4 regions of the Streptomyces sp. NPDC002888 genome follow, and region 4 is predicted to be linked to each of the others. Evidence: riboswitches for the same ligand, from Rfam matches in the RefSeq annotation. Region 4 holds a riboswitch; each other region holds the start of a gene.
What was found. A riboswitch is a leader RNA that binds a small molecule or an ion and turns the genes downstream of it on or off. The one in region 4 is predicted to bind cyclic di-AMP.

Region 1: another riboswitch for cyclic di-AMP. It lies ahead of ACFYWX_RS42815 (M23 family metallopeptidase); the one in region 4 lies ahead of ACFYWX_RS18240 (transglycosylase family protein).
Region 2: another riboswitch for cyclic di-AMP. It lies ahead of ACFYWX_RS33450 (M23 family metallopeptidase); the one in region 4 lies ahead of ACFYWX_RS18240 (transglycosylase family protein).
Region 3: another riboswitch for cyclic di-AMP. It lies ahead of ACFYWX_RS27825 (transglycosylase SLT domain-containing protein); the one in region 4 lies ahead of ACFYWX_RS18240 (transglycosylase family protein).

Annotation. Positions count from the first base shown of each region.
Region 1 is NZ_JBIAPU010000040.1:20,457-27,926, reverse strand. Features, by position in the region: gene ACFYWX_RS42845 (glycoside hydrolase domain-containing protein) at 1-237, opposite strand, end outside; gene ACFYWX_RS42840 (GNAT family N-acetyltransferase) at 633-1,469, shown strand; gene ribA (GTP cyclohydrolase II) at 1,517-2,170, opposite strand; gene ACFYWX_RS42830 (MarR family winged helix-turn-helix transcriptional regulator) at 2,364-2,888, opposite strand; gene ACFYWX_RS42825 (dihydrofolate reductase family protein) at 2,991-4,121, shown strand; tRNA gene ACFYWX_RS42820 (tRNA-Met) at 4,301-4,374, shown strand; cyclic di-AMP (ydaO/yuaA leader) riboswitch at 4,674-4,831, shown strand; gene ACFYWX_RS42815 (M23 family metallopeptidase) at 4,843-5,871, shown strand; gene ACFYWX_RS42810 (aldo/keto reductase) at 5,967-6,917, shown strand; gene ACFYWX_RS42805 (PrsW family intramembrane metalloprotease) at 7,199-7,470, opposite strand, start outside.
Region 2 is NZ_JBIAPU010000024.1:121,856-129,325, forward strand. Features, by position in the region: gene ACFYWX_RS33430 (CobW family GTP-binding protein) at 1-183, shown strand, start outside; gene ACFYWX_RS33435 (DNA topoisomerase (ATP-hydrolyzing) subunit A) at 180-2,636, opposite strand; gene ACFYWX_RS33440 (M16 family metallopeptidase) at 3,003-4,352, shown strand; gene ACFYWX_RS33445 (M16 family metallopeptidase) at 4,349-5,737, shown strand; cyclic di-AMP (ydaO/yuaA leader) riboswitch at 5,929-6,095, shown strand; gene ACFYWX_RS33450 (M23 family metallopeptidase) at 6,110-6,886, shown strand; gene ACFYWX_RS33455 (GntR family transcriptional regulator) at 7,075-7,470, shown strand, end outside.
Region 3 is NZ_JBIAPU010000018.1:86,803-94,272, reverse strand. Features, by position in the region: gene ACFYWX_RS27840 (FAD-dependent oxidoreductase) at 1-10, shown strand, start outside; gene ACFYWX_RS27835 (carboxymuconolactone decarboxylase family protein) at 194-655, shown strand; gene ACFYWX_RS27830 (HAD family hydrolase) at 766-1,596, shown strand; gene ACFYWX_RS27825 (transglycosylase SLT domain-containing protein) at 1,830-2,312, opposite strand; cyclic di-AMP (ydaO/yuaA leader) riboswitch at 2,317-2,492, opposite strand; gene ACFYWX_RS27820 (polyprenyl synthetase family protein) at 3,060-4,070, shown strand; gene ACFYWX_RS27815 (outer membrane lipoprotein carrier protein LolA) at 4,408-5,640, shown strand; gene ACFYWX_RS27810 (ABC transporter ATP-binding protein) at 5,696-6,670, shown strand; gene ACFYWX_RS27805 (ABC transporter permease) at 6,657-7,470, shown strand, end outside.
Region 4 is NZ_JBIAPU010000010.1:111,418-118,887, forward strand. Features, by position in the region: gene eno (phosphopyruvate hydratase) at 1-786, opposite strand, end outside; gene ACFYWX_RS18240 (transglycosylase family protein) at 1,126-1,842, opposite strand; cyclic di-AMP (ydaO/yuaA leader) riboswitch at 1,847-2,015, opposite strand; gene ACFYWX_RS18245 (transglycosylase family protein) at 2,210-3,253, opposite strand; gene ACFYWX_RS18250 (cytochrome P450) at 3,437-4,708, opposite strand; gene ACFYWX_RS18255 (tetratricopeptide repeat protein) at 4,705-6,783, opposite strand; gene ACFYWX_RS18260 (nucleoside triphosphate pyrophosphohydrolase) at 7,120-7,470, opposite strand, start outside.

The DNA of each region.
Region 1 (7,470 bases), on a different contig from region 4:
GGGAGCGGTCGAACTCGCGTCGATGGAGGGCCACTTGGCGGTGAGCGTGGCCAGCGTGGTGGGCCCGAAGTTGTCCGAGAGGGCGGTGATGCCCAGTTCGTACTGCAGGGCGCGGGTCAGCGCGTACAGCGTCGGCCAGTCCACCACCCCGGTCTCCTCGACCTCGGTGATGCCCGGCACACCGCCGTACGTGCCGTTGATGAATCTCTGGGCGCGCAGCACCCTCTCGTCGGCCATGGATGGGGTTCCTTTCGCATGGGGGGTGAGTGCACGCGGGCCCCATGGGCCACAGCAGCACCATGCAGAAGGAAAGCGGAGCAACATCACGGCTGGGGAGGCATTCATCCGTTACCGGCCGGTCTCCCCAAGAAGATCCCAGGACTCCCGCAACCTCCACGCCGCCGACAGGCGTACGCAACCGGCTTGAGCGCGGACAGGCCCTAAGCTGACCCGGAGTGCATGCTCCCCTCACGGTGAAGGACTGAAGCCAATGAACTCGGCGTCCCGCAGCGGCCGCCGTCGGTACTGACCTGTCTGCTCAGTGCCGTTCCGCTCTCCTCACGGCGGCCCGACGTCGCGGTGCCTGACGCACCGCCACGCCCTTGACCACTCTCACGTGAGGCCATTTCACCGTGCACATCGACGTCCCGAGCATCGACGTTCAAAGCTTCGCCGTCAGCAACCTTCGTCGCCGTCCCGAGGCGGCTGACATCGGCCCCTTCGTCGCGGGGTTCGACCCCTCGACCACCAGCCCTTACATCAACTACGCGACTCCGGTGCCCGGCGCCCACCCCGGCCGCCGGGACGTCGCCGCGCTGGTCGAGGCGTTCCGCGAGCGCGGGCTCACGCCCCGGCTGGAGTTCGCGCCGGACGCCGCGCCCGAGGTGGAACCGGCCCTGCGGGCGGCGGGGTTCACCTCGGAGGCGGTGCACCAGTACCTGGTGTGCACGCCCGCCACCCTCACGCCGCCGCCTTCGCCGGCCGGGCTCCTCGTCGAGACCCCGCGCACGGACGCGGACTACGTGTCGATCGACGCCGCCCTGGCCGAGGCGTTCGCCGGTGTGTTCGCCGCGTCGGAGGAAGGGGCTGCCCGACTGCGCCGTACCCAGGAGAACGGGGGAGCGGTGCGGTTCGTACGGGGCTCCGACGGCGACTGCGTCGGCGCGGGAACCTGCTCCGCGCCCGCCGTGGGCACCTCGGAGCTGGCGGGCGTCGGCACTCGCCCCGCCTGCCGCGGCCGAGGCGTCGCCGGCTCCGTCACCGCGGCGCTGGCGCAGGACCTGTTCGCCCGTGAGGCCCGATCGGTGTGGCTCGAATACTCGGGTGAGGGGTCCCGACGGGTCTACGAGCGGGTCGGCTTCAGGCCGGCGGGCACCCGCCTCTACATGGCGCTCCAGGACAACCGCCCGACAGGTACCGGGAGTGCTACCGGGAGTGCTGACGGGAGCCCCGGCTCCGCGGCGCGCTGACCGTCCCGCTCCGCATCACCGAGGCCGGCCCCAGCCCCAGTCCAGACTCAGCCCACGTTCAGTTCCGTCAGCGTCGCCGCCTCCGGCAGCTCCGCCAGCGGCAGCGTGTGCTGGGTCTGGAGGACCTTCGCGCGGAGGTAGCGGACGTTGTCCGGGGTGGCGAAGACGCCGGTGGGGACGCGGTCGCGGACCTCGACGCCCAGGGTGCGCAGCTGGTCGGCCTTGTCGGGGTTGTTGGAGAGCAGGTCCAGGCCGGTGATGCCCAGGGCGTTCAGCATCTGGGCCGCCGCCGTGTAGTCGCGGGCGTCCTCCGGCAGGCCGAGGGCGGCGTTGGCCGCGTAGGTGTCGAGGCCCTGGTCCTGGAGGGCGTACGCGTCGAGCTTGTTGTAGAGGCCGATGCCGCGGCCCTCCTGGCGGAGGTAGAGCAGAACGCCGCCGCGCTCCGCGATCCGCTCGACCGCCTCGCGCAGCTGCGGGCCGCAGTCGCAGCGGGCGGAGCCGAAGACGTCGCCGGTCAGGCACTCGGAGTGCAGGCGGACCAGGGGGACGGGGCCGGGGTCGCCGAGGACGACGGCCACGTGTTCCTGGCCGTCGGCCAGGCCGTGGAAGGTGACCAGTTCGGCGTCGACGCCGTAGCCGTCGTGGAAGCGCAGCGGTACCCGGACGCGGGAGCGCGTGGTGGCGGCGGGGAATGCGGGCATGCGGGGCCTCCGGGGTCGGGTCCATCGCTGATCGATCCAAGGATCTGCTTCAGATTTGAAGCACATCCTCGGATCGGGACCCTACCCCTGCTTGAAACTTGAAGCAACACGTTTGTGGCGCGCGCCTCATGCGTCACGCATCAGGCCCAACGCCGTTGTCCCGCATCAGGCTTAACGCCGTTGCCCCGCCGGGTCATCCCGTTCCTGCACACCCTGTGGATGAACGCCGCAGCCACGGCAGGTCCCCCTGGCCGTCCCCCGGCCCGTCCCCCATGAGTCCCTTCGTGATCCCCGTGAAGATCTCCTCCAGCTGCGCCACCTGCTCGGGGCTGAGGTGATCGAAGAGGTGGGCGCGAACCGTCTCCACGTGCCCCGGCGCCGCCCGCTCCAGCACCGCGAGTCCCTCGTCGGTCAGCGCCGCGAGGCTGCCGCGGCGGTCCGACGTGCACCCCTCGCGCCGTAGCAGACCGTCCTTCTCCAGGCGTGCCACCGCGTACGTCAGCCGGCTGCGGGTGATCTTCAGCTGCTCGGCGAGATCGGTCATGCGCAGTCGGTGTTCCGGTGTCTCGGACAGGGTGGCCAGGATGGAGTAGTAGATGTGCGGCATCCCGGCCTCCTGCTGGAGCTGCCGGTCGAGCGCGTCCTCCAGGAGCATGGTGGTGGCGATGTACGCGCGCCAGGCGCGCTGCTCCTCGGGGGTGAGCCAGCGGGTCGTCATGCGACCAGTGTAGGTTTGTTTCAAACTTGAACCAAGACCCGGATGCTCCCGTCCTCGGCACCCCTGTCCTCAGATGCTCCCGTCCCACGATGGAGTGCGTAGATGCCTCTCCCTTACGTCCTGCTGTCCGCCGCGGTCTCCCTCGACGGCTACCTCGACGACACCGGCCCCGAGCGGCTCCTGCTCTCCAGCCCGGCCGACTTCGACCGGGTCGACGAGGTACGGGCCTCCGTCGACGCCATCCTGATCGGCGCCGGCACGATCCGCGCGGACAACCCCCGGCTGCTGGTGAACTCGCCCGAGCGGCGCGCGGCCCGGGTCGCCGCGGGGAAGCCCGCGTTCCCGCTCAAGGTCACGGTCAGCGGCTCGGGTGAGCTGGACCCGGCGGCGCAGTTCTGGCACACGGGCGGGGAGAAGGTCCTCTATACGACGGACAAGGGCGCCGAACGGGCCCGGCGGGGCGGCATCGACGCCGACGTCGTGGGGCTGGGCGGCGAGCTCGACTGGCGCGGGCTCCTGGAGCACCTCCACGACGTACGTGGCGTACGGCGGCTCATGGTCGAGGGCGGCGGAACCATCCACACCCAGCTGCTCCAGCAGGAACTCGCCGACGAACTCCAGCTCGTCCTCGCGCCCCTCTTCGTGGGCGACCCCGAGGCACCTCGACTGTTCGGGCCGGGCGCCTACCAGGGCGGTCGGCTGCGGCTCGTCGAGACACGGCGCATCGAGGACGTCGTGCTGATGCGCTACGAACCGACGGCACCCGGCAGCGCCGGGTCGGTGTCCCCCGCCGACCGGCACTGGCTCGCCCTCGCCTGCGAGCTCGCGGCGCTGTGTCCGCCGTCGGAGACCGCGTTCAGTGTGGGCGCGGTGGTCGTGGCGGCCGACGGGACGGAACTGGCGCGAGGGCATTCCCGGGAGGGCGGGGATCTTGTCGTGCACGCGGAGGAGGCGGCCCTCGCGAAGATCGACCCGGCCGACCCGAGGCTCGCGTCCGCAACCGTCTACAGCAGCCTCGAACCGTGCGCCCGCCGCGCCTCCCGGCCCGCCCCCTGCGCCCGGCTGGTCCTCGACGCGGGGGTACGGCGGGTCGTCACGGCCTGGCGCGAGCCCGACACCTTCGTCGAGGGCGCCGACGGCACGGGCGTGCTGGTGGCGGGCGGCGCCGAGGTCGTCGTACTGCCGGAGTACGCGCAGCGGGCCAAGGCCCCCAACGGCCACCTGCTCGGCTGACCACCCGTCACCGGAGTCAGCCGCATCCCGTCACCGGAGTCAGCCGCATCCCGTCACCGGAATCGGCCGCCTCACCAGCGCGATCACGCCGCCTCGAAAGCGTGATCACACCGCCTCGGACCCCACCGCGAAACCGTGGTGCTTCGCACCCCGCGGATGCCGTACACTTGAGTCAACGACGCGGGGTGGAGCAGCTCGGTAGCTCGCTGGGCTCATAACCCAGAGGTCGCAGGTTCAAATCCTGTCCCCGCTACTGAAGGCCGATGGCCGGGATTCTCACGAATCCCGGCCATCGGTGTGTTCTGGGGGCGCCGGTGGCCGTCGTCACAGGGTGTGAGGGATCCGCCCCGCTCCGCATAACGACTGACGTAACGTCAGAAACCGTATGTGGTCAGCCGCGCGGCCAACTCGCCCGTTTTTAGCCGTTCATGGGCCGTAAGTCCACGGCGAAAAATGTTAATGATCAAGCGGAACAGCTTGGAAACCTGACCCCGTGTCTATTAACGTTCGATAACGCAGCGCGGTCGTCCCAGCCGTCACAAGAGACGGCTCCGTGCTCACGCGCCGAATCCCGCAAGGGAACCGGGGAACCACCACCTTGGGGTGAATCACGTGGATGCCGCCGTGGACTCACGGCCGGTATACGCGCGTAGGAGACCTTCCCGCTCCGAACCCGTCAGCTAACCCGGTAGGCGTCACGGAAGGAAAGGAGTACGCCTTCGTGGCGTCCAACCCGCCTGCCCCCGAGGCCCCCGCGCCGAGCCGCCGCAGTACCGAGACCTTCGGCTACGGCGACTACCGCACCGACGAGGGCCCCTGGGAGGAGTGGAACCCCACCGCGGAGTCCATTCGCCCGGTACGTGGCCGGCACCGCGTCGCCAAGCAGCGTGGCGGGCTCGCCCGCAGCTCCACCGTCCTGGGCGTCGGCGTCATCGCCGCCGTCGGCGCGGGCGGCATGGCCAGCGCCAACACCGGCAAGCCGCCGGTCTCCATCTCCATGCCCGACCTGCCCTCCGTCGGCTCGCTCCTGACGGACGACAAGGAAGCCGCTGAGGACGCCGCGGCCGCCCTCAGCAGCGTCGGCACGAGCACCGACGACACCACCCAGAGCGCCGCCGACGCCGGTGAGTCGCTGCGCAGCCGCATCATGGCCCAGGCCGAGTCGCAGCAGGGCCAGATGGAGAGCAAGGCCCAGGCCGCCGCCGAGGCCGCCGCTGCCAAGGCCGCCTCGGACGCCGCCGCCAAGGCGGAGCAGGAGGCCAAGGCCAAGGCCGCCGCCGCCAAGAAGAAGGTGGAGGAGGAGGCCAAGCGCAAGGCCGAGGCCGAGCGCCTCGCCGAGCTGGCCAAGGAGTACACGCTCCCGACCTCCTCGTACACCATCACCTCGACCTTCGGTCAGGCCGGCTCCTACTGGTCCTCCGGCTACCACACCGGCCTCGACTTCGCCGCCCCCACCGGCACGCTCATCAAGGCGGTCCACAGCGGCACCATCACCGAGGCGGGCTGGGCCGGCTCCTACGGCTACCGCACGATCCTCACGCTCGACGACGGCACGGAGCTCTGGTTCGCGCACCAGTCCTCCATCAGCGTCAGCGTCGGCCAGAAGGTCGCCACGGGCGACGTCATCGGCCGTGTCGGCGCCACCGGCAACGTCACGGGTGCCCACCTCCACCTGGAGGTCCACCCGGGCGGCAGCAGCTCGGGCATCGACCCGGGGGCCTGGCTGCGCAGCAAGGGGATCAACCCCTGAGGTCGTCCGGGAGTCGGTGAGGTCTCCCGGATGTTCACACGCTGTTGACGGGAGGCGCGGAATGCGCGCCTCCCGTCACGGCGTTGACGTGCAGCATGACTTCTTCTTCTCTGCGCAAGCTCGGCTCCTCCGACCTTGAGGTCTTCCCCCTCGCTCTCGGCGGCAACGTCTTCGGCTGGACCGCCGACGAGGCCACCTCCTTCGACGTCCTTGACGCCTACACGGCCGCCGGCGGCAACTTCGTCGACACCGCCGACGCCTACTCGGCGTGGGCCGAGGGCAATTCGGGCGGCGAGTCCGAGACCGTCCTCGGCAAGTGGGTCAAGGCCCGCGGCAGCCGCTCCGACGTCGTCATCGCCACCAAGGTCGGCCAGCACCCCGAGTACCAGGGCCTGAGCGCGGCCAACATCAAGGCCGCCGCCGACGCCTCCCTGCGCCGCCTGGACACCGACTACATCGACCTCTACTACACGCACTTCGACAGGCCCGAGGTGCCCGTCGAGGAGATCATCGGCGCCCTCGACGAGCTGGTGCGGGCGGGCAAGGTGCGGCACATCGCCGCCTCCAACATCTCGCCCGAACGCCTTCGTGAGTCCCTGGAGTTCTCCGACCGCGAGGGCCTCGCCCGGTACGTCGCCCTCCAGCCCCACTACAACCTCGTCTCCCGCGACACCTACGAGGGCGAGCTGCGTGACCTCGCCTCCCGCGCCGGCCTCGCCGCCGTCCCGTACTTCGCGCTCGCCACCGGCTTCCTCACCGGCAAGTACCGCCCCGGTAAGACGGTGGACAGCGCGCGTGCCGGCCAGGCCGCCAAGCACCTCGAATCCGAGCGTGGCATCAAGGTCCTCACCGCCCTCGACGAGATCGCCGCGGCCCACGACGCCCCCGTCGCCACGGTCGCCCTCGCCTGGCTCGCCGCCCAGCCGACCGTCGCGGCGCCCATCGCTTCCGCCCGTACGGTCGAGCAACTGCCGGCACTGGTGGGCGTGGCGGAGCTGGAGCTGACGGAGGCGGAGGTGGCGAAGCTGACGGAGGCGTCGGCGTAGTCCCGTCGGCCGCGGCGGCGGTCGGGCGCGATGGCGGTCGGGCGCGGCGGCGGTCGGGCGCGATGGCGGTCGGGCGCGATGGCGGTCGGGCGCGATGGCGGTCGGGCGCGATGGCGGTCGGGCGCGATGGCGGTCGGGCGCGATGGCGGTCAGGCGCGACGGCGGTCAGGCGCGACGGCGGTCGGGCAGTGTCCGCCGTGTCCGCTGTGACCGCCGTGTCGGCGGTGTCGGCGGTGTCCGGCGGTGTCCGGCGGTGCTGAACTCCCGGGAACCCTTTCCGGCTACGACCGGTAAGGGTTGTACGCGGGGTAGGGCGCCGCCGGATATCCGTAGCCCGGCACGGCCTCATACCCCGGGCCAGCTCCATGCCCCGGGCCAGCTCCATGCCCCGGGCCAGCTCCATGCCCCGGGCCAGCCCCATGCCCCGGGCCAGCCCCATGCCCCGGGCCAGCCCCATGCCCCGGGCCAGCCCCATGCCCCGGGCCAGCTCCATGCCCCGGCCCGGCCCCGCTCCCGTAGCCCTGCCCGTAGGCACCGTACGCCCCGTACATCC
Region 2 (7,470 bases), on a different contig from region 4:
GGCATCGACGCCCCCGCCCTCGCCAAGGAACTGGAGGCGTGCAAGAGCGACGCCCCACACGCCGACGAGTACGGCATGTGGGGCGTCCTGCGCTACGTACGGGACCCGGACGACGGACAGGAAGGCCGCCGGTACGAAGACGACGTACCGGCGGATCCGGACGACGGGATCCTGGACGGCTAAACGGGTCCGGCCACCACCGACACCGTCTTGGCCAGGGACACGCCCGAACCGTCCCGGCGCGGGTCCATCTCGGGCAGTTCGGCCGGGGTGCCGTTCTTCTGGGCCGCCTTGGCGGGGGCCGGGCCGGCCCAGGCCAGCGACAGACAGTCCTCGCCCTTCAGGAACCGCTGGCAGCGCACGCCGCCGGTCGCACGGCCCTTGCGCGGATACTGGTCGAACGGGGTCAGCTTCGCCGTGGTCTGGACGGAGTCGTCCAGCGTGCCGCGCGAGCCCGCGACCGTGAAGACCACCGCGTCCACCGCCGGGTCCACCGCCGTGAAGGAGATGACCTTGGCGCCCTCCGTGAGCTTGATGCCCGCCACACCACCCGCCGGCCGGCCCTGCGGACGGACCTGGGAGGCCTGGTAGCGCAGCAGCTGGGCGTCGTCCGTGATGAAGATCAGGTCCTCCTCGCCCGTGCGCAGCTCGACCGCGCCGACGATCCGGTCACCCTCCTTGAGGGTGATGACCTCCAGCTCCTCCTTGTTGGACGGGTAGTCGGGGACCACGCGCTTGACGACGCCCTGTTCCGTGCCGAGGGCGAGGCCGGGGGACGACTCGTCCAGCGTGGCCAGGCAGACCACCGTCTCGTCGTCCTCCAGGGAGACGAACTCCGCGAGCGGGGCGCCGCCCGAGAGGTTCGGGGCGGACGCCGTGTCCGGCAGCTGTGGCAGGTCGATGACGTTGATCCGCAGCAGGCGGCCCGCCGAGGTGACCGCTCCCACCTCGCCGCGGGCCGTCGCCGGCACCGCGGAGATGATCACGTCGTGCTTGGTGCGCCGGGCGTCGGCGTCCTGCGCGAAGGCCTCGCCGTTCGCCGTGCGGGCCAGCAGACCCGTCGAGGACAACAGGATGCGGCACGGGTCGTCCGCGACCTGGAGCGGCACGGTCGCCACCGGGGCGCCCGAGGACTCCAGCAGCACCGTACGCCGGTCGGTGCCGAACTTCTTGGCCACTGCGGCCAGTTCGGCGGAGACCAGCTTGCGCAGCTCCGCGTCCGACTCCAGGATCCGGGTCAGCTCCGCGATCTCCGCGTTGAGCCGCTCCTTCTCCGTCTCCAGCTCGATGCGGTCGTACTTGGTGAGGCGGCGCAGCGGGGTGTCCAGGATGTACTGGGTCTGGACGTCCGACAGCGAGAAGCGCTCCATCAGGCGCTCCTTCGCCTGGGCGGAGTTCTCGCTGGAGCGGATCAGCCGGATGACCTCGTCGATGTCGACGAGCGCCGTGAGCAGGCCCTCCACCAGGTGCAGACGGTCGCGCCGCTTGCTCCGGCGGAACTCGCTGCGGCGACGTACGACCTCGAAGCGGTGGTCGAGATAGACCTCCAGGAGCTCCTTCAGGCCCAGCGTGAGTGGCTGACCGTCCACCAGCGCCACGTTGTTGATGCCGAAGGACTCCTCCATCGGCGTCAGCTTGTAGAGCTGCTCCAGGACGGCCTCCGGCACGAAGCCGTTCTTGATCTCGATGACCAGGCGCAGGCCGTGCGCGCGGTCGGTGAGGTCCTTGACGTCGGCGATGCCCTGGATCTTCTTCGAACCGACCAGGTCCTTGATCTTGGCGATCACCTTCTCGGGACCGACCGTGAAGGGCAGCTCCGTCACGACCAGGCCCTTGCGACGCGCGGTCACCGTCTCCACCGACACCGTCGCGCGGATCTTGAACGTGCCACGGCCCGTCTCGTACGCGTCCCGGATGCCGGCGAGGCCGACGATCCGGCCGCCGGTGGGCAGGTCCGGGCCGGGGACGTGCTTCATCAGGGTTTCGAGATCCGCGTTCGGGTGGCGGATCAGATGGCGGGCGGCAGCGATGACCTCGCTCAGGTTGTGCGGCGGCATGTTCGTGGCCATGCCGACCGCGATGCCCGACGCGCCGTTCACCAGGAGGTTCGGGAAGGCGGCGGGCAGGGCCACCGGCTCCCGCTCCTGGCCGTCGTAGTTGGGCGTGAAGTCGACCGTGTCCTCGTCGATCGACTCCGTCATCAGGCTCGTCGCCGCGGCCTGACGGCACTCCGTGTACCGCATGGCCGCCGGCGGGTCGTCGTTGCCCAGCGAGCCGAAGTTGCCGTGCCCGTCGACGAGCGGCACCCGCATCGAGAAGGGCTGCGCCATGCGCACCAGGGCGTCGTAGATCGACGCGTCGCCGTGCGGGTGGAGCTTGCCCATCACCTCGCCCACGACGCGGGCACACTTCACGTAGCCGCGGTCGGGGCGCAGGCCCATCTCGTTCATCTGGTAGACGATGCGGCGGTGGACCGGCTTGAGTCCGTCCCGGGCGTCGGGCAGGGCGCGGGAGTAGATGACCGAGTACGCGTACTCGAGGAAGGATCCCTGCATCTCGTCGACTACGTCGATGTCGAGGATCTTCTCCTCGTACGAGTCGTCGGGAGGCGGGGTCTTCGTGCTGCGGCGGGCCATCGCTGCCGGCTCCTCCTGTTTCCTGGTCGCTCGCCTACGGGGCGCTCACGTCGCCTTCGGCTCACTCTTGCTGAAGCGTTTGACGGGATCTGACGCGGACCATTGTGGACCGTGGCACTGACAACACGGGCCGGGACCCGGTGCGCAACGCTCGGCCCGACGCCGAGAGGCGCCGCGTGCGCCCACCGGGGCGGCCCTGCGGCACGACTGCCCGCAGGCTACGCCATCGCCGCCCGCAACCGACTTCTCGCTCTCGGCGTACGACCTCCGGGAACTTCGCCGACCGTCCGCACGCTTGCATAAAGTGGCAGGACCAGCAGGAAATCCGCGGTTGCAAGGACCGCTCCCGCGATCGAAGGGATGTACATGCCCATGGGTCACACGGCCACAGCCCAGGCAGGCTCCGGCGGCCTGACAGCGACCGAGCACCGCCTGGCCAACGGCTTGCGCGTGGTGCTCTCAGAGGACCACCTGACCCCCGTCGCGGCGGTGTGCCTCTGGTACGACGTCGGTTCGCGCCATGAAGTCAAGGGGCGTACCGGCCTGGCTCACCTTTTCGAGCACCTCATGTTCCAGGGCTCCGGCCAGGTGAAGGGCAACGGCCACTTCGAGAAGGTGCAGGGTGCCGGCGGCTCGCTCAACGGCACCACCAGTTTCGAGCGCACCAACTACTTCGAGACCATGCCCACCCACCAGCTGGAGCTCGCCCTCTGGCTGGAGGCAGACCGCATGGGCTCCCTGCTCACCGCCCTGGACGACGAGTCCATGGAGAACCAGCGCGACGTCGTCAAGAACGAGCGCCGCCAGCGCTACGACAACGTCCCCTACGGCACGGCCTTCGAGAAGCTGACCGCCCTCGCCTACCCGGACGGCCACCCCTACCACCACACGCCGATCGGCTCGATGGCCGACCTGGACGCGGCGACCCTGGAGGACGCGCGCGCGTTCTTCCGGACGTACTACGCGCCCAACAACGCGGTCCTGTCCGTGGTCGGCGACATCGATCCCGAGGAGACCCTCGCCTGGGTCGAGAAGTACTTCGGCTCCATCCCGGGCCACGACGGCAAGCCCGCGCCGCGTGACGGCGCGCTGCCCGATGTCATCGGCGCCCAGCTGCGTGAGGTCGTCGAGGAGGAGGTCCCGGCGCGCGCCCTGATGGCCGCCTACCGGCTGCCGCACGACGGCACGCGCGCGTGCGACGCGGCCGACCTGGCCCTCACCGTCCTGGGCGGCGGCGAGTCCTCCCGCCTCTACAACCGCCTCGTACGACGCGACCGTACGGCGGTGGCGGCCGGCTTCGGCCTGCTGCGGCTGGCGGGGGCGCCCTCCCTGGGCTGGCTGGACGTGAAGACCTCCGGTGACGTCGAGGTGCCGGTCATCGAGGCCGCCATCGACGAGGAGCTCGCCCGCTTCGCCGCGGAGGGCCCCACGGCCGAGGAGATGGAGCGCGCTCAGGCCCAGTTGGAGCGCGAGTGGCTGGACCGCCTCGGCACGGTCGCGGGCCGCGCCGACGAACTGTGCCGCTACGCCGTGCTGTTCGGTGACCCGCAGCTCGCCCTGACCGCCGTGCAGCGCGTGCTGGAGGTGACGCCTCAGGAGGTTCAGGAGGCCGCCAAGGCCCGCCTGCGCCCCGACAACCGCGCGGTGCTCGTCTACGAGCCCACCGCCCCCGAAGCCCCCGCCGACCAGGACGAGAACGAGGAGGCGGCCCAGTGACCGAGCTCGCCACGATGGACTTCCACCCCCAGCCCCAGGCGGGCGAGGCCAAGCCGTGGGCCTTCCCGGCCCCCGAGCGCGCCACCCTCGACAACGGCCTCACGGTTCTGCGCTGCCACCGCCCCGGCCAGCAGGTCGTCGCCGTCGAGGTGCTCCTGGACGCGCCCCTGGACGCCGAGCCGGCCGGCCTGGACGGCGTCGCCACGATCACGGCCCGAGCCTTCTCCGAGGGCACCGACAAGCACTCCGCCGAGGAGTTCGCCGCCGAGCTGGAGCGCTGCGGCGCCACCCTCGACGCACACGCCGACCACCCCGGCGTGCGCCTCAGCCTCGAAGTCCCGGCCTCGCGCCTGGCGAAGGCCCTCGGTCTGCTCGCCGACGCCCTCAGGGCGCCCGCGTTCGCGGACAGCGAGGTCGAGCGGCTCGTCCGCAACCGCCTCGACGAGATCCCGCACGAGCTGGCCAACCCCTCCCGCCGTGCCGCCAAGGAGCTCTCCAAGGAGCTCTTCCCGGCGACCTCGCGCATGTCCCGCCCGCGCCAGGGCACCGAGGAGACCGTCCAGAACATCGACTCCGCGGCCGTTCGCGCCTTCTACGAGAAGCACGTCCGCCCCGCCACGGCCACCGCCGTGGTCGTCGGCGACCTCACCGACCTCGACCTGGACGCGCTCCTCGGCGACACCCTGGGCGCCTGGACGGGCTCCTCGGCCCAGCCGCGGCCCGTGCCGGCGGTGACCGCCGACGACACCGGCCGTGTCGTCATCGTGGACCGCCCCGGCGCCGTCCAGACGCAACTGCTCATCGGGCGCATCGGCCCCGACCGGCACGCACGCGTGTGGTCCGCGCAGGTGCTCGGCACGTACTGCCTCGGCGGCACCCTCACGTCCCGCCTGGACCGTGTGCTGCGCGAGGAGAAGGGCTACACCTACGGTGTGCGGGCGTTCGGGCAGGTCCTGCGCTCGGCCCCCGACGGCTCGGGTGCCGCGATGCTCGCCATCAGCGGTTCCATCGACACCCCGAACACCGGCCCCGCCCTGCAGGACCTCTGGACGGTGCTGCGCACGCTCGCGGCGGACGGCCTCACCGACGCCGAGCGCGATGTCGCCGTGCAGAACCTCGTCGGCGTGGCGCCGCTGAAGTACGAGACCGCCGCGGCCGTCGCGAGCACGCTGGCCGACCAGGTCGAGCAGCACCTGCCGGACGACTACCAGGCGACGCTCTACCAGCAGCTCGCCGCGACCGGCACTGTGGAGGCCACGGCGGCCGCCGTGAGCGCCTTCCCGGTGGACCGCCTGGTGACGGTCCTCGTCGGTGACGCCGCGCAGATCAAGGAGCCCGTCGAGGCCCTCGGCATCGGCGCCGTCACGGTGGTGTCCGCCGAGTAGCGGCACACAGGCGCAGGGGGCCCTGGGGCGGAAACGTCTCCAGGGCCCCCTGATGTCCGAATTGGGGGAGAGGTTGCCTGTCTGGCCTGTGGGATGCGCTACAAAAGCCGCGATCCGTTTGGGGATTGAAAGTCGTCCCGCTTAGCGTCATCCGGGCTGTTCGTCAGGCAGTGCGCCGCAACCGCGGCACCGGACAGTCATCGCCGAGTCCCCGTACGGCGCGAGCCAGGGGAGCCGGGGACCCAACTAGGCAGTCCCTGGGGTGAATCGGACGCCCGCGCGTGTCGCGAGGGGGCCCGTAGGAGACCTTCCTGCTCCGAACCCGTCAGCTAACCCGGTAGGCGAGAAGGAAGGAAAGGACCCCTCAACTTCATGGCGTTCACCTGCGCCACCGGGAAGCACCGTCGTCCCAGCCGCATGAAGCGCACCACCGCCCGCGCCGCGGGCGTCGCCGCGCTCGCCACCACCGGTGTCATCGGCACCCTGACCGCCGCGCCGGCGCTCGCCGCCGACACCGCCGTCGAACAGACCGGCCTCACCCCCGTCGTCACCGTCGGCGACTCGGTCGCCGTCAGGGTCGACGAACAGGCCGCGGCCCAGAAGGAGGCCGCGCAACTGAAGGCGGCCGAGGAGGCCGCGCGCAAGAAGGCCGCCGCGGAGGCCAAGAAGGCGCGCGAGGAGGCCGAGCAGGCGCGTGAGGTCAAGGCCCGCGCCGTGCGCGCCGCCGAGCGCAAGCGCCTCAACGCCTTCGTGGCGCCGATCTCCGGCTCCTACGTCTCCACCGGCTACAAGTCCGGCGGATCGCTGTGGTCCTCCGGCAGCCACACCGGCGTCGACTTCCACGCCGCGAGCGGCACCGCGGTGCACGCGGTCGGCTCCGGCACCGTCGTCCAGACGGGTTGGGGCGGCTCCTACGGCAACCAGGTCGTGATCAAGATGAACGACGGCACGTACACGCAGTACGGCCACCTGTCGTCCATCGGCGTCTCGGTGGGCCAGCAGGTCACCCCGGGCCAGCAGATCGCCCTCTCCGGCGCGACCGGCAACGTGACCGGGCCGCACCTGCACTTCGAGGCCCGTACGACTCCGGAGTACGGCTCGGACATCGATCCCGTCGCCTACCTCCGTCAGCACGGCGTGAACGTCTGACGACAGACCGCAGGACATCCCGCGGCCCCGGCTCCCCGAGCCGGGGCTTTCGCCGTTTCACAGACCCCGCTGTCCAAAAAATATCCATGGATTCCGGCCCGCCATCGGAAATTCCGGCTCATTGCAATAGAGTCACTGAACACGCGTCCATCGTCGACGTTTCACGGGGATTAAGGCGGAGGTCGGTCATGCGTATTCCGGCGCATTCGGTGTGCACGGCCATCCGGGACGACATCGTCGCGGGTGTCTACGAGCGCGGCAGCCGGCTCACCGAGGAACTCCTCGCGCGCCGCTACGGCGTCTCGCGCGTCCCCGTGCGGGAAGCCCTGCGCACCCTGGAGGCCGAGGGCTTCGTGGTGACCCGGCGGCACGCGGGCGCGTGCGTCGCCGAACCCACCGAGCAGGAGGCCGCCGACCTGCTGGACATGCGCATGCTCCTGGAGCCGCTGGGTGCCTCCCGGGCCGCCCAGCGGCGCACGGAGGCCCATCTGAAGGTGCTGCGCGGCCTCGTGCGACTGGGCCAGGAGCGCGCCAGGCGCGGCAACAGCGAGGATCTGCGCTCATTGGGAAGCTGGTTCCACGAG
Region 3 (7,470 bases), on a different contig from region 4:
GCACGGCTGAGCCGGACGCTGGTAGAAGGGAATCCCGGAAGACTCCCGGAAGACTCCCGGAAGAAAGAAATCTCCGGCTGACGTCGGCAGGCCTGTCACACCGGCAGGCCTGTCACACCGGCCTTCTCCGCTCCGTCAGTGCAGTGAAAGCGCCTCACCAACGGCGACTGACCACTGACGCAGGAGAAAGACCATGCAGGCTCGCATGCAGAACCCCGCCAATGTCCTCCCCGGCGCCATGAAGGGCATCGGCAGCCTCCTCCAGGCGATCGGGGAGGGCGACCTCCCCCAGGAGGTCGCCGAGATAGTCGGGCTGCGAGCCAGTCAGATCAACGGGTGCAGTGCCTGCGTTCACGCGCACACGCAGAACCTGCGCAAGGGGGGTGCGAGCGAGGAGCGCATCGCGTCCGTCGCCGCCTGGCGCGATGCCCCGTTCTTCGACGACGCCGAGCGCGTCGCGCTGAGGCTGGCGGAGGCGATGACGCGGCTCGCGGACCGGTCCGAGGAGTCGGTGCCGGACGCGCTGTGGGACGAGGTGGCCGACCACTTCGACGAGAAGCAGCTGTCCGCTCTGCTCCTCACCATCTCCCTCACCAACATGTTCAACCGGATCAACACCACCATCAAGGAGCCTGCGGGCACCACCTGGGGGTGAAAACCCGACCACGGCAGGGGAGTTGAAAGGCGCGGCGGGGCTGCGGTGGGAGCCGTCGTCGTCCGGTTCGCGCTGAGTCGAGGGGCGTGTCCTGTCCGTATTCTCTGATCATGGCCGCACCCACCGCATCTGACGAGCGCACCGCGTACTCACTCATCGCCACCGACCTGGACGGAACGCTGCTGCGCGGCGACGACACCGTCTCCGACCGGTCCTTCGCCGCGCTCGCGCGGGTGGCACGGGCGGGTGCCCAGCACCTCGTCGTGACGGGACGGCCGGCGCCCCGGGTGCGTCCGCTCCTCGACGACCTCGGCAGCAGGGGGCTCGCGGTGTGCGGGCAGGGCGCACAGGTCTACGACGCCGGCGCGGGCCGTCTGCTGTGGTCGGTCACCCTGGACCGGGAGTTGGCGGAGACAGCTCTCGAGAAGGTCGAGGCCGAGGTGGGCCAGGTGTACGCCGCGGTCGACCAGGATGGCGTCGACGGGCTCACGCTCATCGAGCCCGGGTATCTGATGCCCCACCCGACCCTTCCCGCCGTGCGGGTCGGACGGCGCGCCGACCTGTGGTGCGCGCCGATCAGCAAGGTCCTGCTGCGCCATCCCGACCTGTCCGACGACGAGTTGGCTGCGACGGCGCGCGGAGTGGTCGGCTCCCTCGCGACGGTCACCATGTCGGGACCGGGGACCGTCGAACTCCAGCCGTGCGGCATCACCAAGGCAACGGGCCTGGCGCTGGCCGCCGAGCACCTGGGCCTGAGCCCGGCGGACACGATCGCTTTCGGGGACATGCCCAATGACATCCCCATGTTCGACTGGGCGGCCCGTGGCGTCGCGATGGCCAACGCCCACCCCGAACTCAAGGCCATGGCCGACGAGGTCACCACGTCGAACGAGGACGACGGCATCGCCGTCGTCCTCGAAAGACTGTTCCCACAGGCCTGACGGGGAGGGGGCTTCCCGCCAGGCCTGACCGGTTGCCTCCCGTCAGGCCTGACCGGTTGCCTCCCGTCAGGCCCGACCGGTGCCTCCCGTCAGGCTCGACCGGGGGTGCTTCCCGCCAGGCCTGACGGGGGAGGGGCCCCCTGCCCGGAATCCGCGAGGGCTACGGGCAGGGGCCCCCTCCCCCGCCAGGCCTGACGGGGGAGGGGACAGGGCGCTCTGATACGCGCCGACTACTAGTACGCGCCGAAGACGTTGTCGATCGAGCCGTAGCGGGCCGCCGCGTAGTTGCAGGCCGCCGTGATGTTCGCGATCGGGTCGTACGGGTCGAACGACGTGCCGGGCACGTGGTAGGCCTGGAACGTCGGGTCGATGACCTGGAGGAGGCCCTTGGACGGGGTGCCGGCGGCCGCGTTGGAGTCCCACAGGTTGATGGCGTCGGGGTTGCCCGAGGACTCACGCATGATGTTGCGGTAGATCCCGTCGTAGGAACCGGGGATGTTCCGCTCGGCCATGATGGCGAGCGACCCGCGGATCCAGCCGTCGAGGTTGTTCGGGTACCCCATGACCGAAGCGCTCGTCACGGTCGGGGTGGCGGCGGAGGCACTGGTCGCGCCGATGAGCGGCAGCGCGAGCACGGCGGCGCCGGTGCCGGCGACGGCGAGGGTGCGAACGAGGCGGGACGTGCGGGTGCGGCGGGGCAGGCCGGCAGCGGGCATGGCGAATTCCTCTCCGTCGCCTGCGAGGTGAGCTGTCGGGTTCGGGCTGGGAGATGCCCGGCCGGCCGCCGAACGGCGACGTGGCTTCACCCCGAGCCGGTCCGGTGCGATGCCCGGCCCGGCGACTTACCTGGGTCCCCCGCTCCTGCCGTACGTGAGTGAGTTCGTCGATGGGTTGCGGCGGGCGGCGGCAGGATTCGGCGTCCGCCCGACAGGCCGGGAACGTATGCGAGAGCACATGTCGGGAACAAGTAGTGGATACACGTCTCGCCCCATTGACCTTGGTCTGAGGCGTATGGGGCACTTGATCCTTTGCGGCTGCCAAGGCTCAACTCGGTGACTGGCAAAGGGGGAAGGTGGCGTGCGGTGAAGTGTCCGAATAAACCCGCACGTGACCCAATTCACTGCGCGCGCATCCTCAGCTCATATGCCACCAAGGGGAATTGAGAAATCAATTGCGGCAAATCGGGCGCAGCGCGTCCATGGCTGGATGACATGAATCCCTGCTCGCGGGTAAGCCGATGAATGTCCCGCCGTATCGGACGATCAAAGACATGCAGTCCGATTTCGTACCGACCGGACGGTATGGAAACTTCCGGCGTCTCCCGCCCGAGCGACGTAGCCGGTGGGAGGGGCGGGGGGCATCAGTGATCGAAAGGTGACCGGATACGCTGACTTGAGTGATGGCAGCGACCTATCGACAAACCATGTAAGCGCCGGTAGACACCAGCAGACAGGAGACCCCTCGTGACCGTCGTCGGGCCGTTCGGGCTGAGCGTGCGGGACCAGGTTCTGGAAGCCGATGTCCAGGCCGGAATGGCGGCCGTCGAGGAAGGTTTGCTCGAAGCCACCAAGAGCGAGGTCCCCTTCATCACGGAAGCCGCGCAGCACCTCGTGCGAGCGGGGGGGAAGCGTTTTCGGCCACTTCTGGTGATGCTCGCGGCGCAGTTCGGTGACCCGTACGCGCCGGGGATCGTGCCGTCGGCGGTGGTCGTGGAGCTGACCCACCTCGCCACGCTGTACCACGACGACGTGATGGACGAGGCCGATGTGCGGCGCGGGGTGGACAGTGCGAACACGCGCTGGGGCAACTCCGTCGCGGTCCTCACCGGCGACTTCCTGTTCGCGCGGGCCTCGCACATCCTGGCCGACCTGGGGCCGGAGGCGGTCCGGGTCCAGGCGGAGGCGTTCGAGCGGCTGGTCACGGGCCAGATCCTGGAGACGGCGGGCCCCACGGACGGGCGCGACCCGGTCGAGCACTACCTGGACGTGCTGGGCGGCAAGACCGGCTCGCTGGTCGCGGTCTCCTGCCGGTTCGGCGCGATGATGTCCGGCGCCGACGAGACCGTGGTCGACGTCCTGACGCAGTACGGCGAGCGGCTGGGGGTCGCCTTCCAGCTCGCGGACGACGTGCTGGACATCGCCTCCGACTCGCACGAGTCGGGCAAGACGCCGGGGACGGACCTGCGCGAGGGCATCCCGACCCTTCCGGTGCTGCGGCTGCGCGAGCGGGCGGCCCGGCTCGGGCTGTCCGAGGACATCGCCCTGTGCGAGCTGCTGGACTCCGACCTGACCGACGACGCCCGGCACGCCGAGGCGCTGGCGGCCCTGCGGGCGCACCCCGCGCTGGAGCAGGCGCGGCAGGACACGGTGCGGTACGCGAAGGAGGCCCGGGCCGCACTGGTGCCGCTGAAGGAGTGCGACGCGAAGGTCGCCCTGATGGAGCTGTGCGACGCGGTGGTGCACCGGGCCGGCTAGGGCCTTCGGTTCTCTCGGAGCACCCAAGGTATGTGATGTGCGTCACGTCACCGATGCCGTGTCGGTCGCCTGTTCCTGAAGGGCCGAGCTGTTCGGCCCGCGCGGCGGCGTCACCCGTACGACCCCTACGGGTCGGGGGAGGCGCCGCCTCCTCATGTCATACCGCAGGCGTACATGGAGTTGAGTCCGCGGGTTGACGCAACCCCCCGGCGGATTTGGTCAGATGGACACCACGGAAATCACCACTCCTCACCGATTCGGGTGAGAATGGCTGCCCGGGGTGGAAGACGGACACGCGGGATGGGCAGCCGCCGCCGACGACGGAGGTAAGGCACACATGGCACCGTACGCATCCGATGACAGCACGACCGCCGGGGAGGGCGACGACCTGCGCTCCGGACGGCGCAAGGCCGCGAGGTACGTCGTCCCGGTCGCGGTCATGGGGGTGGCGGCGGCGACCATCGGGCTGGTCCCGGCGCTCGCCGACTCCGGTGACCCCGACCTGCCGAAGGTCAGCGCGCAGCAACTCATCGAGAAAATCGCCCAGTCGGACGTGCAGCAGCTGTCCGGCACCGTGAAGATCAGCACCGACCTGGGCCTGCCCGACCTCGGCGGACTGGAGAGCGGCCTGCTTTCCGGCGCCACGCGGTCCGGCGAGGGCGACGGCTCGTCCGCGGACCCGTCCGCCAAGCTCACCGAACTGGCCTCCGGCACGCACACCCTGCGCGTCGCCGCCGACGGCCCCGAACGGCAGAAGCTCTCGCTCCTGGAGAACGCCGCCGAGTACAGCCTGATCCACAACGGCAAGGACGTCTGGGGCTACGACAGCAAGTCCAACGAGGTCTACCACGGCACCGCCTCCGAAAGCGCGGAGAAGAACGGCAAGAGCGACAAGAGTGAGAAGCGGGAAGACGTCCCCGCCACTCCCAAGGACCTCACCGAGGAGGCCCTGAAGTCGGTCGACGACACGACTTCCGTCACCGTCGACGGCACCGTTCATGTCGCCGGCCGGGACGCCTACAAGCTGCTCATCAAGCCGAAGCAGTCCGGCACCACGGTCGGCGCGATCAGTGTGGCCGTGGACGCGAAGACCGGGCTGCCGCTGAAGTTCACGCTGACTCCGGCGAGCGGCGGCGCGGCCGTGGTCGACGCCGGCTTCACGCAGGTCAGCTTCAGCAAGCCGGCCGCCTCCACCTTCGACTTCGCCCCGCCGAAGGGCGCGAAGGTCACCGAGGACGAGAACGCCGACCACGCCGACCGCGGGCAGCGGAGCCCGAAGTCCGAGAAGGACCTCGGCAAGGAGCTCGACGGCCTGAAGACCCTCGGCGAGGGCTGGAACTCCGTCGCCACCTTCGACACCGGCGGCGAAAGTGTCCCCTCCGGCGCCGAAGCCGGCGGTGACCTCGGCGGGTTCCTCGGCTCCCTCGGCGACCAGGTCAGCGGGAAGTTCGGCAAGGGCACGGTGTTCTCCACCCGCCTGGTCAACGCCCTGATCACCGACGACGGCAAGGTCTACGTCGGCGCGGTCACCAAGGACGCCCTGGTGAAGGCGGCGAACTCCGGAAAGTAGGAGAGCGGAGAGCAGGAGAGCGGAAAAGCAGGAGAGCGGGAAGCGGGAGGGAGTCATGGACGAACCGTCCGCCACGGAGCCGAAAGAGGCGGACGCGCGCGACGGCGTCATCGCCACCCGCGCGCTCACCAAGCGCTACCGCGGCGGACAGCTCGCCGTGGACGGCCTGGACCTGACCGTCCCGGAGGGCAGCGTCTTCGGCTTCCTCGGTCCGAACGGCTCGGGGAAGACGACCACCATCCGCATGCTGATGGGGCTCATCGCACCCACGTCCGGCTCGGCCCGCGTCCTGGGACACCCCATGCCGCGGGCCTCGCGCGCCGTCCTGCCGCACGTCGGCGCGCTCATCGAAGGGCCCGCCCTGTACGGCTTCCTCTCCGGCCGCGACAACCTGCTGCGCTACGACGCCGCCGACCCGGTCGCCGATCCGCGCACCCGGCGCACGCGCGTCGCCGCGGCGCTGGACCGGGTGGGCCTGACGGCCGCCGGGGGCAAGAAGGCGAAGGCGTACTCCCTCGGTATGAAGCAGCGGCTGGGTCTCGCCTCCGCCCTGCTCCAGCCCCGCCGCCTGCTCGTCCTCGACGAGCCGACCAACGGCCTCGACCCGCAGGGCATGCGGGAGATCCGTTCCCTGGTGCGGGAGCTGGCCTCCGACGGCACGACCGTCTTCCTCTCCTCCCACCTGCTCGACGAGATCGAGCAGGTGTGCACCCATGCGGCGGTGATGGCCCAGGGCCGGCTTCTCACGCAGGGGCCGGTGGCGGAGCTGGCGGCGGGCGCGCGGGGCAGGCTGGTGGTGACCACGCCGGACGCGGGGGAGGCGGCCAGGGTGCTGAAGGAACAGGGCGTCGGGGACGTCGTGATCGCCGAGGACCGGGTGACCGGCGAGCCTCCGGAGCGCGACCTCGCCGACGTGAACGCCGCGTTGGTCACCGCGGGCGTCCGCGTGCGCGGCTTCGGCGTCGAACGGGCCTCCCTGGAGGACGCGTTCGTGGCGCTCACGGGGGAGGGGTTCGATGTCGCGGGCTGAAGCAGTGCCGCAGTCCCACGCCGGGGACCGGCCGGAAACCCTGCGCAAACCCAGTCCGTTGTGGACCTTCGGTCTGCTGCGCAGCGAGCTGCTGACCACCCTGAGGCGCTGGCGCACGCTCGCGCTGCTGGGCGTGCTGGCGGCCGTGCCGATCCTCGTCGGGATCGCGGTGAAGATCGAGACCAGCGACGGTTCGTCGGCCGGTCCCGGCGGAGGCGGAGGCGGCGGCGAGGGACCGGCGTTCATCGCGCAGATCACCAACAACGGGCTGTTCCTCGTCTTCACGGCACTGGCCGCGACACTCCCGTTCTTCCTGCCGATGGCGGTCGGTGTCGTCGCGGGCGACGCGATCGCCGGCGAGGCCAACGCGGGCACCCTGCGCTACCTGCTGGTCGCCCCCGCCGGCCGTACCCGCCTCCTCCTCACCAAGTACGCGACCACGATGGCGTTCTGCCTGCTGGCCACCCTCGTGGTCGCGACCTCGGCGCTGGCGGTCGGTGCGCTGCTCTTCCCGCTGGGCGACCTGACGACGATCTCCGGCACCCGGATCGGCTTCGCCGACGGCCTGGGCCGGGCCCTGTTCATCGCCCTGGTCGTCGCCGCGTCCCTCATCGGGATCGCGGCCCTGGGCCTGTTCGTCTCGACGCTCACCAACAGCGGCATCGCGGCGATGGCGACGACCGTGGGCCTGCTGATCACGGTCCAGATCCTCGACCAGATCCCCCAGCTCCACGCGATCCAGCCGTACTTCTTCTCCCACTACTGGCTGTCCTTCGCCGACCTGATGCGCGACCCGGTCT
Region 4 (7,470 bases):
GGAGCGCTCCTTGCCCTCGAAGAGGTAGGAGCCGTCCTTGTAGAACTCGGACGCGGCGACGTCGAGCGCCAGGGCGATCTGCTCGCCGGGGGTGTAGCCGGCCTCCTTGACGGCCTCGAGGATGAGGTCGAGGGCCTCGCGGTTGGAGCCGAGGTTCGGGGCGAAGCCGCCCTCGTCGCCGAGGCCGGTGGCCAGGCCCTTGCTCTTCAGGACCTTCTTGAGGGTGTGGTAGACCTCGGTGCCCCAGCGCAGCGCCTCGGAGAAGGACTCCGCGCCGATCGGGGCGATCATGAACTCCTGGATGTCCACGTTGGAGTCGGCGTGCGAGCCGCCGTTCAGGATGTTCATCATCGGCACCGGCAGCAGGTGCGCGTTCGGGCCGCCCAGGTAGCGGAAGAGGGGGAGGTCGCTGGCCTCGGAGGCGGCGTGGGCGACGGCGAGCGAGACGCCGAGGATGGCGTTGGCGCCGAGCGAGCCCTTGTTGTCGGTGGCGTCCAGGTCGAACATGGCCTGGTCGATCAGGCGCTGCTCGGTGGCGTCGTAGCCGACCAGCTCCGGGCCGATCTGCTCGATGACGGCCAGGACGGCCTTCTCGACACCCTTGCCCTGGTAGCGGTTCGGGTCACCGTCGCGGAGCTCGATGGCCTCGAAGGCGCCGGTGGAGGCGCCGGAGGGGACGGCGGCACGACCCGTGCTGCCGTCGTCGAGGCCGACCTCGACCTCGACCGTGGGATTGCCTCGGGAGTCCAGGATTTCCCGGGCTACGACGACGTCGATGGACGGCACGAGCATCTCCTTCATGGGATGTGACGCTGGAAGTGCGGGGCCCGTGGGCCTTGCGACTAGAGCCTAACCGCCCCCGGGGCATCGGCAGCCGACCGACCGCCTCGTGGACAGGCTGACGGTACACATTGTTCCCGGCTGGAACAAAGGGCGGTACGGGGATTGCGGGCGAAGGACGGGCAAAGAAAAACCCCGCCCCGGTGCGTACGGGGGAACACGCACCGGGGCGGGGAGCCCGTGGGGACGGGGGGCCCTCACGTGTCCTCCACTGTGGAGGACACGGCTATGAGGACGCTTTGGTTCGGCTGGGGTCCGCGTAGGACCTCGGCTCGAGCCCGCGTATCACTTCAGGTGAAGCTGCTGGCCCGGGTAGATGAGGTTGGCGTCCTGGACGATGTCCTTGTTCAGCTCGAACAGCTTCTCCCAGCCGCCCGCGACCTTCTGCTTCGTGGCGATCGAGCTGAGGGTGTCGCCCGTGACGACCTTGTACTCGCCGTCGCCCTTCTTGACCTTCTTGCCGGTCGGGGTGGTGACGGTCTTCTTGGCGGCCGGGCGCTCGGAGGAGCGGGAGGCCTGCTGCTCGCTCGAGCGGGTGCTGGTGCCGCTGTCGTTCGAGGAGCTGCTGCCGGAGGAGCCGCTGCTGGAGGAGCCGCTGCCGGACGAGGTGTCGGTGCTGCCGCTGGAGGAGGCGCCGGACAGGCCCTTGCCGCAGACCGGCCAGGCACCCTTGCCCTGGGAGGCGAGGACCTTCTCGGCGACGGCTATCTGCTGCGCCTTGCTGGCCTGGTTGGCCTGGGAGGCGTACTGCGTGCCGCCGTACGCGGCCCAGGTGGAGGCGGAGAACTGCAGGCCGCCGTAGTAGCCGTTGCCGGTGTTGATGGACCAGTTGCCGCCCGACTCGCACTGGGCGACCGTGTCCCACTCGGAGGCGGTGGCGGCGGAGGCGTTGCCGGCCGCCATCAGCGGGGCGGCGACGGCGGCGCCGGTCACACCGGCGATGGCGATGGCGCGAGTGGTCTTGGACGGACGACGGTGCTTGCCCTTGCCGGAAAACAGCATGGTTGGATCCCCTCACCGACGCCTGCGAGGTGAGCTGTCGGGTTCGGGCCGGTTGAGTTGCCCGGCCGCACCTCTCACGAGGCGCGGCTTCACCCCAAGCCGGATCCGGTCTCAATGTCCGGGCCCGGCACTTACCTTGGGTCCCCCGCTCCTGCCTACGGCGCTTGACGCGACGACTGTTCCCGTACGGCCGCTGGCAGGATTCGGCGTTGCGGCAGCCGGGGCTCACGTTGGCGAGCGGTCATGACCGTAGACACGTGATCCACGGAATTTCAAAGACGATCAGGGCTTCTGAGACTCATCCCACACTTTCACCAAAGCGGACATTTTGTGTGAAGTGTGGCGCTAACTCCCGCCGCTTTTCGCCCTATTCAGCCCCGACTCGAAGGGTCTGACCGGCGGAGATGTTGTTCGGGTCGGCGCCGATCGCCTGCCTGTTCTCGGCATAGAGGGCAGACCACCCGCCGTCGAGGCCAAGGGAGTCGGCGATGGACGCCAGGGTGTCACCGGGGCGGACGGTGTAGGCGTGACGGCCGGAGGAGGCCGTCTTGGCCCCGCCGTCCGTGGTCTCGTCGGCACTGCCGCCGCGGTGACGGCCGGTGCCGGTGTCCACGGAGCCGGTCACGGAGCCGGTGTCCACAAGGCTCCAAGAACCCGCACCCTGCTGCACATTGTCCGACTCGTCGGACTTGTCGGATGCGGGGCCTTCCGCGGGCGAGCTTTCGGGGCTCCGTGAGTTCGTCGCGCCGGAATCGGCGGACGAATCGGACTTTGCGGAGTTATCCGACTTGGAGGGAGAAGAGGGCGAGGGGGGCGAAGGGGACGGTTCCGTGGAGGATCCGGTCGCAGAGTCGTCGGGGGTACTGGACGCACCCGAGGACTCATCGGATGTTCCGGAGGAGTCGGAAGAATCCGACGAATTGGACGATCCAGATGAGCCAGATGCGCCGGATGAGCCAGATGCGCCGGACGAATTGGACAGACCTCGGGAGGGCACGTCGTCGGCCACACCCGTGTCGACGTCGGCCGAGCCCGAGTCCTTTCCGAGTCCGGTGAGCAGTCCGCAGGTGGGCCAGGCGCCGGGGCCCAGGTCGTCGAGGATCTTCTCGGCGACGGTTATCTGCTGGGAACGGCTGGCCTTGTCGGCGCTGGAGGCGAACTCGAGGCCGCCGTACTTCTCCCAGCGCTCCTGGTTCAGGTGCAGGCCGCCGTAGAACCCGTTGCCCGTGTCGGCGCTCCACGCTCCGCCGGTCTCGCAGTCGGCCACCTTGTCCCACGTCGTGCCGTCGGCCGCACTGGCGCCGGTGGCCCCGAGCAGCGGGATGGCGATGGCGGAGCCGGTCACCCCGGCAGCGACGAGGAGAGCCGGAGCCTGGCGAGGGCGACGGTGGCGACCGTTCCCGGAGAGCATGCGGTGACCTTTCGCGAGACAGCACGTACCCACGCGGCGGGTGAAGCCGAGTCGCCGCGTTGACGAGTGAACGTACCGACAGCCGATCACTTGTCACAAGTTAATGCCGCGTAGATCACGTGAAGATCACAGAGTTGAAGGCATGTCACCTTGATGTATCGGGTACACAGCGCACTCGCCCGGTCACCATGAGGGCGTGAACTCCACCGGCAGCGTGCGCAGTCCCCGCATGATGAGTCCGCCCCGCCACCTCAAGTCGGCCGGATCCCCGCCAAGTCGCAGGTCGGGAAGCCGGGTGAGCAGCGTGGCGAGCGCGGTCTGCCCCTCCAGACGGGCCAGCGGCGCGCCGAGACAGTAGTGGATGCCGTGCCCGTAACCGAGGTGCTGGTTGTCACGCCGTCCGAGGTCGAGGACGTCCGGCTCCGCGAACCGCTCCGGATCCCGGTCCGCGGCGGCGAGTACGACGAGAACGGGGTCCCCGGCCGCGATGTCCTGCCCGCCGATGCTGAGCGGCTCGGTGGCGAACCGCCAGGTCGCGAGCTCCACGGGACCGTCGTAGCGCAGGAGTTCCTCGACGCCGGTCTCGAGGAGGTCGGTGTGCCCGGCGGTGAGGGAGTCCTGCAGGCGGGCCCGTTGTTCGGGGTGGGTGAGGAGGGCGTAGGTGCCGTTGCCGATAAGGTTGACGGTCGTCTCGAAGCCGGCGAACAGAAGGATGAACGCCATCGCGGCCGCCTCGTTCTCGGTGAGGTGCTCGCCGTGGTCGGAGGCGCGGATGAGGCCGGAGATGAGGTCCTCGCCGGGCGCGGCCGTGTCCGGGAGGGCCTCGCGCTTGCGGTGGATGAGGTCGGCGAGGTAGCCGCGCATCTTCTTCACGGACCGCGCGACCCCGCCGCGCGGGCCTCCGCCGTGCCGGATCATCATGCCCGCCCAGTCCCGGAAGTCGTCCTGGTCCTCGCGCGGGACGCCGAGCAGGTCGCAGATCGCGTAGATGGGCAGGGGGAACGCGAACTCGTGGATGAGGTCGGCCGAGCCCCGGCCGGCGAACTCGTCGATGAGGTGGTCGGTGAGCTCCTGCACCCGCGGGGCGAACTCGGCGACCCGGCGCGGTGTGAAGGCCTTGCTGACGAGCCGTCGGAGCCTGGTGTGGTCCGGGGGGTCGATGTTGAGCAGATGCGTCATCAACTCGGCCTTGCGCTCACCGGGAATGCCGGTTTTGCCCTTGGCGTGCGCGGGTTCGTCATGATGCGCCGGGTTCTTGCTGAGCCGCTGGTCGGCGAGGGCTTGCTTCGCGTCGACGTACCGGGTGACCAGCCATGCCTCGACCCCGCTGGGGAGTTTCGTCCGGTGCACGGGGGCGTGCTCGCGCAGCCAGGCGTAGGCGGGGTAGGGGTTGGTGGCGAACTCCCAGGTGAAGAGGTCGGGGGCGGGAGCTGGGGGCTGGGGGTGGTTGGTCACTCCTTGACGGTAGCTGGCTTTTCGGCCATCTCCGCCAGGGCCTTCTTGGCGGCGGGGTGGCCCATGTCGGCGGCTTTGCGGTACCAGAAGGCGGCTCTTTCGGGATTGCCCTGCTTTTCGCGGAGGACCGCCAGCCGGTAGGCGCCGTAGGGGTCACCCATCGCGTAACCCTCGTGGTACATCGCTCTGGCGTCGTCGAGGTTGCCCAGTTCCTCCATGACCATGCCGAGATTGGTGGCGTAGACCGGGTGGTGGAGGCGGAGCGCGAACAGCTCTCCGGCATCCTGCATGGAAGGGGACACCGGGCTTGTGGCGGCCTTCAGCAGCTCGGCCGCGCGCTCGTCACCCGCGTCCGCGGCTCGCCGCAGCCAGATCGGTCCCGCCGCGCGCGGTCCCCAGGTCAGCGCGTACAGGCCCATGCTCCTGGCGATGCCGGTGTGCCCCGCCTCCAGCGCGTCCCAGTAGTACGTCGCCGCCTCGTCGTCGTCCCCTCTGCCGTACAGCAGATCCCCGAGGTGCTCCCCGGCCTCGCCGTCGCCCCCGTCCGCGGCCTTCCGCAGCCAGTGCTCGGCCAGCATGAGGTGGGCCTTCCCGAGGAGCCGGCTCGCCTTTCCGTCCGGATACCGCTCCGCCGCCGTCCGCAGATACGGCAGCGCGTCCTCCGCCTTCTCCCGCGCCAGCAGCAGCTCGCCCACGTGCCCGGACAGCTCCCCCTTCCCCGCGTCCACCGCCTTGCGCAACCACTCCAGTGCCTCGGCCCCCTCGCTCAGGAGACCCATCATGTGCATGGAGTCGGGGTCGCCCTCCTCGGCCTTGGGGGCGAAGAAGGCGCCGGCGGTCCTACGGACGTTGCGGTGCACGTCCGCGTCGGAGCGCGTCCCGTCCAGCGCGCAGCGCCAGACGGCGAGCGGCACCGGCTTCGACGAAGGGTCCCGCAGGACGTCCGCGACCAGTGAGCCGTACGGTCGCCACGTGTCGCCGCTCTCGCCCCGCACCAGGAGCCCGGTCACCCCGCGCCGCTCCTCGGCCGCCCAGGCCAGCGCGTCCTCCGGTGACTCCCTCTCCGGCAGCCCGTGCACATACCCCGGCCCGTAGCAGCCGCTCGCCGCTTCCACGAGTTCGCGCGGTATGCCCCCGGTGACCCCGCAGCGCACGAGGTCGATCGCGGCCCGTACCACCAGGTGACCGCGCGGATGAGGGCTGTTGGAGTAGGTGGCGCGGTGCCACATCTCCCAGAGCTCGGGGCCGATGGCGAGGTACTGGGTGACACCGCTGTCACCGCACCAGCGGAGGGCGTCGACGAGCCGGGCGTCGTCGGTCACGTCGGCGAGCCGTACGAGCTCCGGCTCGCTCCAGCGCGAACTCAGCCGCACCAGCCGGGCTGAGCTCAGGAGATCGGACGCCGGTTCGCTACCGAACCGGTGATTCCCGTACTCCTCGTCGCTCATCGTGGCCACCACGGGTACGCCGAGCCGCTTCAACTCGTCCAGCAGCACCAAGTCCAGCCCTTGGTCTCCGACGTGGCGTTCCAGTCGGTCCAGCCACAGGACGTACGGGCCCTGGCAGTCGCGCAGGAGCCTGGGAAGGGCACGGAGGTCCGTGCCGGGCGGGGGTGCGTAGACGCGGGTGTTCAGCTCCAGGTTGTCGAACATGGCCGTCCACGCGGTCCGTGACTTGCCCGTCAGGGGGCCGCCGGTGATCACGAGCAGACCGTCCCGTTCGCGCCACCCCTGCAGGGCCTCGTCCACGTCCCGCGTCACGTAGAACGCGAGCCCGGACTCCTCCCCCAGTCGCCGTGTCTGCCGCACCCCGAGCGTGACCGGGTTGACCTCTTCGAGGGTCGGCCAGCTGTCGGGGTCGGGGAGCCCGGCACCGGGCCGTGCCCCGTAGTTGTACTGCTTCCCGATGACCTGCCCGCGGAACGTGCCGCCCCGGAAGTCGAGGTGATCGCCCGTCACGGGCGACTCGTTGACGGTGGTCGGATTGATGGAGCCGACTTGGATGAGGTTGCCGGAGACGGTGGTGGAGGAGACGGCGTTGGTGACGTCGGCCGACCGCCTGTTGAACCGACTCATGATGTTGACGAGTTCGGTCGCTGCGCGATCGCCGCTTGCGGAAGAGAGAACCATGCCGAGAAGTCGGCGCCACTTTTTCCTGATCTTCTCGGGGCTCTCCGCCCCGGGGGCGTCCCACTCGAAAGCGCGGAGGTCGTCCGCCTCTCGGCGTCGTCCATGGCGCTCGAACCATGCCGCGAACGCATACCGTATCGACTCCCCGTCCGCCGTCGGCAGCCCCTCCCAGAGGACCCTCGCAGCAACCGTCGCCAGCGCCTCCGACTCCCGATCCACCCAAGCCCCCTGACCACTCGCGCGTCCCTGAGCCAACGGTACTCATCCGGGCGGCCCGTTGGGTCAGTCCTCCGCAGCCCGTATCGCGTCCCGGTAAGCCCGCGCCGCCGCCCGCAACGCCGCCTCGGGATCCGCGCCCTCCGCCTCCGCTCGTACGGCCATCGCCAGCAGCTCGTAGCCGACGCCCTCGCCCTGGGGAAGCGGGACGTCGAGGCCCGCGGTGCGCACGCGGGACGCCAGCTTCGCCGCGAGGGCCAGGCCGGGCTGACCGAGGGGGATGCCCTCCGTCACTGACGTGCGCTGCTTCTCGACGGCCTTCGTGCGCAGCCAGTGTTCCTTGACCTCCTCCGGGGTCGTCGCGGTCTCGTCGCCGAAGACGTGGGGGTGGCGGTGGATGAGCTTGGTGACGATGGT